3 regions of the Mesorhizobium sp. W067 genome follow, and region 2 is predicted to be linked to each of the others. Evidence: predicted binding sites of a transcription regulator. Region 2 holds the regulator's gene; each other region holds the start of a gene.
The links. Region 2 encodes PhoB, which activates phosphate uptake and scavenging genes when phosphate is short. Its sites were predicted from a motif close to TGTCATNNANCTGTCAT; they were not measured.

Region 1 (2,265 bases), 320 kb from region 2:
GCACGCTGCTTGCCTCGCTTGTGATCATGTCGGGCTCGACCGCGCTCAGCCTGCTGATGACCGAGCCATGGCATCTGTTCCTCACCTGGGGCGTGTTTTCAGGTATCGGCTCCGGCGCGGTCGCCACCGTGCTCGGCGCCACCATCGTCAACCGCTGGTTCAAGACCAATCGCGGCTTGGTGATGGGGCTGATGTCGGCCTCCAGCGCCACCGGCCTCTTGGTGTTCCTGCCGCTGCTGGCATCGCTCGCCCAGTCGGGCGGCTGGCAGCCCGTCGCTACCGCCGTCTCGATCGCCACTGCCTGTCTTCTGCCGCTGGTCTGGCTGTTGGTTCCGGAGCGTCCCGCTTCGATCGGCATGGTGCGCTATGGCGCCGGGGCGGATGACGTGCCGCCGGTGTCGCCGGCATCGCAAGGCAATTTCCTGGCGCATACGCTCAACACGCTGCGCCGCGCTGCCGGCACCCGCGTCTTCTGGTATCTGTTCGCCACGTTCTTCATCTGCGGTTTCACCACCAACGGGCTGGTCGGCACGCATCTGATCTCCTTCTGCGGCGACATGGGCATCCCCGAGGTGCAGGCCGCGGGCCTGTTGTCGCTGATGGGCATTTTCGACCTGATCGGCACGACTTTGTCGGGTTGGCTCACCGACCGTTTCGACCCGCGCAAGCTGCTCGGCGTCTACTACGGCATTCGCGGCCTGGCGCTGATCTATCTGCCCTATTCCGGCTTCTCGGCGACCAGCCTGATCATCTTCGCCGTGCTCTACGGTCTGGACTGGATCGCCACCGTGCCGCCGACGCTCAGGCTCGCCAACGAGGCCTTCGGCGACCGCAGCGGCCCGATCGTGTTCGGCTGGATCGTCGCCGGCCACCAGGTGGGGGCCGCCACCGCCGCTGCCTTCGGCGGCACCATGCGCGAATTGCAGGGCAATTACGAACTGGCCTTCCTGATCGCCGGCTTGACGGCGATCGTGGCTGCGTGTCTGTCGCTGCTGATCAATACGAGCAGGCCGGCTTTCGATCCGGAGCCGCAAGCGGCGTAAGGCGCGGTACTAATCTCCCCCCTCAGGGGGGAGATGGCCGCGAAGCGGCCAGAGGGGGTCCGTGCGACCGGACTCAGCCTCTTGCGCATAGGAGGTCGGCGCTCCAAGCGAGGCGACCCCCTTCTGTCGCCTTCGGCGACATCTCCCCCCTCAAGGGCGGAGATCACCTGTCGATTGTTATCAAAGTTTCATCTTCCCGAGATGTGGCTGAAACATTGAAGCTGGAGCTTGCTGGCACCGTTCGAAGCCATCAGGAGACAGCCATGAACAAGATCTCGTTGACCCGCCGCGCTTTCGTCACCTCTGCCAGCGCCGCCGGTCTGCTCGGCGCATCGGGGCTCGCTTTGCCCTATTATTCGCGCGCCAGCCAGCGCCCGGCCTTCACCCATGGCGTCCAGTCCGGCGATGTCGATGCCTCGAGCGGCATGGTGTGGACGCGCACCGACCGGCCTTCGCGCGTCATGTTCGAAGTGTCGTCGACGGAAAACTTCGCCAATGCGACGCGGCTGGCGCCGCTCGATACCTCGCCGGCCAGCGACTTCACGGTCAAGCGCCTGCTCACCGACCTCGCCTCCGACCAGGATATCTTCTACCGGATGACTGCCGCCGACCTGTCGGATATCAACGCCGTTTCCGAACCGATCGTCGGCCGTTTCCGCACAGCACCCGCCTCGAAGCGCGACATAAAATTCGCCTGGTCGGGCGACACGGCCGGCCAGGGCTGGGGAATCGATGAGACCGGCATGAAAACCTACGCCACCATCGCCAGGCACACGCCGGATTTCTTCCTGCATTCCGGCGACACCATCTATGCCGATGGCGCCATGAAGGACGAGGTAGACCTGCCTGGCGGCGGCAAGTGGAAAAACGTCGTCCTGATCGACGGCAAGCGCAAGGTGGCCGAGACGCTGGATGAGTACCGCGACCAGTGGAAATACAACATGATGGACAAAAACGTTCTGGCCTTGAGCGCCATCTGCCCGACCTTCTACCAGTGGGACGATCACGAGGTGCTGAACAACTGGTCGGATTCGAAGAATCTCGGCGCCGACAGCCGCTACACCGAAAAATCCATCCATGTGCTCGCGGCGCGTGCGGCGCGCGCCTTCCATGAGATGACGACGATCCGCTACGAGCCGTCCGAGCCCGGCCGCGTCTACCGCAAGATCGCGCATGGGCCGCTGCTCGACGTGTTCTTCCTCGACATGCGCTCCTATCGCGG
Region 2 (2,265 bases):
TGGCAGGCTCGATGGTCAGCGGCTCGACCAGGGCGCTGCTCAATTCGGACAATGCGCTGGCACAGCGTGTCGTTTCCGACGACGCCATCATGGATGCGCGCCAGCGCGAACTGGACGACCGCGCCATCACGCTGATCGCCAAGCGCCAGCCGATGGCCAACGATCTGCGCGCCGTGGTCGGCTCGATCCGCATGGCCGGCGACCTCGAGCGCATCGGCGATCTCGCCAAGAACATCGCCAAACGCGTCGGCACCGTGGGCTTGAGCGTCACGCCGCGCGACCTCTCGCACTCCATCGACGCCATGGCGCAGCTGGTGCTGATCCAGGTGCAAGGCGTCGTCGAGGAATATGCCGCCACCGATGCGGCAGCTCTTGCAAAACTCAGGAATGACGACGAGCGCATCGACGTCAAATACACGTCCGTGTTTCGTGAGCTCTTGACCTACATGATGGAAGACCCTCGCAACATCACCGCCTGCACGCATCTCTTGTTCTGCGCCAAGAATCTTGAGCGCATCGGCGATCATGTCACCAACATCGCCGAAAATGCGTATTATGTGCTGACCGGCCAGCAATTGCCCGCCAATCGTCCGAAGCAGGACGAGACGGCGATGGCCACGCCGGCCTGATGAGGGTGAACTGCCTATGATCGCGCCACGCATCATGGTCGTGGAGGACGAGGAGCCGCTAGGCGTGCTCCTCCGCTACAACCTCGAATCCGAAGGCTATCACGTCGAGGTGGTGACACGCGGCGACGAGGCCGAGATCCGCCTGCAGGAAAACGTGCCCGATCTCCTGGTGCTCGACTGGATGGTGCCCGCTGTTTCCGGCATCGAGCTCTGCCGGCGGCTTAGAGTGCGGCCCGAAACCGAGCGGCTGCCGATCATCATGCTGACCGCGCGCGGTGAGGAAAGCGATCGCGTGCGCGGCCTGTCCACCGGTGCCGACGACTATCTGGTCAAGCCATTCTCGACGCCGGAGTTCATGGCGCGCGTGAAGGCGCTGCTGCGCCGGGCCAAGCCGGAAGTGCTGTCCAGCGTGCTCAAGGTCGGCGACATCGTGCTCGACCGCGAGTCGCACCGTGTCTACCGCAAGAAGAGCGAGATCAGGCTCGGACCGACCGAGTTCCGGCTGCTCGAATTCATGATGCGCCATCCCGGCCGCGTGTTCTCGCGCAGCCAGCTGCTCGACAATGTCTGGGGCGAGACGATCTACATCGACGAGCGAACCGTCGACGTCCATGTCGGGCGCTTACGCAAAGCGGTCAACAACGGCCGCATGCCGGATGTCATCCGTACCATTCGCGGCGCCGGCTACGCGATCAGGGAAGACTAGGATGCTGCGCGTCGCGCCGTTGCCGGCCATTCAGGCGACATGCTTGCCGGATTTGGCCTGAATGCCCGGCGCGAAAATCTCCTGATCGACGAAGCCGAGCGCGCGCATGGCACAGCCTTCGCGGATCAGCGGCAGCTCGTTGGGCTCGGTGTCGAAGGAGATCGATTTCGAATGCTGGCCGCCGGCGGTCTGGGCGATCGCTTCGCGCAATGCCGGCTCGATCAGGTCGAAGGCGGCGGCGCTGACGCCAACCATGGCGACAGGCGCCGGGTCGATCAGCGCAAACAGGCTGCCGAGGCCGAAGCCGAGCGCCTCACCGGCCTTGCGATAGGCTTCGCGCTCCGGGCCATCGGTTTCGCGGGCGCGCGCGGCGAGTGCGCGCATATCAGCGTCGCCGATATCGACCGGCTCGGCATCCTCGCCCATCATTTTGGCGCTGCGCCAGATGGCGTAGTTTCCGGCATAGGCCTCGACGCAGCCGCGCCGCCCGCAGCGGCAGAGCGCGCCGCCCGGACGGTGGATCATGTGGCCGAACTCGCCGCCCGAGGAATGGGTGCCGGTGAACAGTTCGCCTTTCAGCACCAGCCCCATGCCGATGCCGTGCGACAAGAGGATCGCGATGAAATTGTCGCGGTAGCGCTCGGGCTGGCGCCATTGCAGGGCCACCGCCATCATATTGCAGTCGTTCTCCATGGTGGCAGGAATGCCGAATTCCGCTTCCAACATGTCGGCGAAGGCAATGTCGGTCAGTGGCGTGATTGGCGACCACAGCATGGCCCGCGCCTGCGAATCGGTGATGCCCTGGATGCCCATGGCAATGCGGGCGATGCTCTGGACATCGAGGTCCGGGTCCGCGAGACGCCGCCCGACGATTGCTACGCATTCGCCGATCAGCTCGTCGCGCGGCATGGTCAGCGTGTCGAGCCGGCG
Region 3 (2,265 bases), 1.6 Mb from region 2:
CTTGGCCGAAGTCAATCCGGCGACGACACCTATCCTTCGCTCGATATCGATTTCGAGAGGGCGGGTGATGAAGCCGTCGACCGGCTGGTCGCGCGCGGCCACCGCCGCATTGCCGCCATCCGCCCTTCGCTGGATCTCAACTTCGGCTACCTGTTCCTCGACGGCTACCGCAAGGCGCTGGGGCGGCATGGCATCGAAGTCGACCCCGGCCTGATCGCCGACGGCTTCATCAACGAGGCCGGAGGCTACCAGGTGACGCCGCGCGTGATGCTCTCCAGGGACCGGCCCACAGCCATCATCTTCAACAATGACGCAATGGCGCTCGGCGGCTGCAAGGCACTGGCCGAGATGGGCATCAGGCCCGGCCACGACATCGCGGTGATCGTCATCGTCGACACGCCGCTCTGCCGCTATTTTTCACCGGCGCTGACCGCCTTCCGTCCGTCGCTGGAGCCGATGGGCCGGCGACTGGCCGAAATGCTGCTGGCCTCGCTTCCCGCCTTTGCCGGCCCGGAAGGTCCGCGCATCATCCGCGAAGTCTGGCCGCTGGAGCTGATCGCCCGCGACAGCGATTGATCCGCCGCGGAGGAAGGCCGGCGGGCCTCAATCCACCTTCTTCTCGCCCCGCTCGCCGGCCTTGACGATGTCGCCGGTGGTGAACAGGATTTCCTTCAGTTCCGCGCGCCAGTCTTTCTTCTGGCGCAGCAGGAATTCCAGATCCATGCCGAAATGCTTGAACTCCTCGCCTTGCGCGTTCTTCATGATCGCCTTGGCCTGAGGGTCTTTCTCGACCGACATGCGCTGTTCGTACCAGCTGATCGCCTCGGCCTCTTCGATCAACGAGGTGATCATGCGGGCAAAGGTCCGCACCTCCTGCGTCAGTTCTTCCGGCGGCTCGTGATACTGATCGAAACCCATTTATCCCTCCCAGGCCCGGGGCTCGACCGGCCATCGCAGGCGACGCTTGGGCTCGCGTGCAACGGATCAGGCTGGAAAATGGTTCCGGAGCGAGTGCGACAAGGTCTGTCACGCAACTATCATCTTCGCGTCCTAGACCGCTCATCGGTGGGCGCGGCATCGTCGATTGCGGCGGCTTCGTCATCCGGCCGTTCCGGCCCGTTCCGTCACAAGAAGGATCTCCATGAAAAATCTGCACCGAACCGTGTCGCTCGGCGCCGCATTGGCGCTGTTTACCGCCCTGACCCCTGCCCTTGCCGGCAGCACCGCCACCGTTGGCGGCTTCGTCAACAAGGGCCTGGTCGGCGTCGGCCGCATTCCGGCCGATCAGAAGGACAAGTTCGGCGAGACCTTCGGCTCCGGCTCCGGCATGTCGATCGACGCCGCAAGCTGGACCCATGGCGCGGATGGCTACAAGGGTTCGCTGTGGCTGCTGCCGGATCGCGGCTACAATGTCGTCGGCACCACCGACTACCGGCCGCGGCTCAACACTATTCGCATCGAGTTCACGCCGACCGCACTGGGCGCCACGCCCGCTGCCGGCCAGGAACAAACAGGCGTCAAGGCGACGCTAGCCGATTCGCTGCTGCTCACCGACGACAAGGGCGCAGACGCCACCGGCCTCGATCCGCTCAACGGCGTGCGCGCGGCGAGCGGCGACCTGCCGATCCTGCCCGAGGCCAACGGCAAGCTGGCGCTCGACAACGAGGCGATCGCGCGGCTGCCCGACGGCACCATGTTCATCTCTGACGAATACGGCCCCAACATCTACCGCTTCTCGGCCGACGGCCATCTGTTGTCGGCAACGCAGCCGCCGGCCGCTTTGGTGCCGATGCGCAAGGGCGGGCCGAACTTCGCCTCCGACAATCCAGGCCCCGGTGCAGCCGAACCCGATCCGAAGGATCCCGAAACCGGCCGCCAGAACAACCAGGGCCTCGAAGGCATGGCGCTGACGCCGGACGGCAAGTCGCTGATCGCTGTGCTGCAGTCGGCGCCCCGCCAGGATGGCGGCGATTCGCCCGCGACGCGCCAGAACACCCGCGCCCTGGTCTACAACGCCTCCGACCCGGCCCATCTCAAGCTGGTGCATGAATATGTCGTGCCGCTGCCGGTGTTCAAGGTCACCAAGGACAAGACCAAGGTCGCCGCGCAGAGCGAGATCATGGCGCTGTCCGACAAGACCTTCCTGATGCTGGCGCGCGACAGCGGAAACGGCCAGGGGGTGAAGGGCGATACTTCGCTGCTGCGCCAGATTTTCGTCGTCGACGTCTCTGGCGCCACCGACATTGCCGGCGGCGCCTTCGATGC

Region 1: ACYG97_RS21990 (alkaline phosphatase D family protein) is a predicted target of PhoB. The motif match lies at 1,219-1,235, and genes of this name have one in related genera.
Region 3: ACYG97_RS12965 (esterase-like activity of phytase family protein) is a predicted target of PhoB. The motif match lies at 1,025-1,041, and genes of this name have one in related genera.

The regions. Positions count from the first base shown of each region.
Region 1 covers NZ_JBTTII010000001.1:4,511,764-4,514,028, reverse strand. Annotated here, with positions in the region: gene ACYG97_RS21995 (MFS transporter) at 1-1,043, shown strand, start outside; gene ACYG97_RS21990 (alkaline phosphatase D family protein) at 1,307-2,265, shown strand, end outside.
Region 2 covers NZ_JBTTII010000001.1:4,187,929-4,190,193, reverse strand. Annotated here, with positions in the region: gene phoU (phosphate signaling complex protein PhoU) at 1-629, shown strand, start outside; gene phoB (phosphate regulon transcriptional regulator PhoB) at 646-1,335, shown strand; gene ACYG97_RS20380 (ROK family protein) at 1,366-2,265, opposite strand, start outside.
Region 3 covers NZ_JBTTII010000001.1:2,622,561-2,624,825, forward strand. Annotated here, with positions in the region: gene ACYG97_RS12955 (LacI family DNA-binding transcriptional regulator) at 1-576, shown strand, start outside; gene ACYG97_RS12960 (ferritin family protein) at 604-918, opposite strand; gene ACYG97_RS12965 (esterase-like activity of phytase family protein) at 1,142-2,265, shown strand, end outside.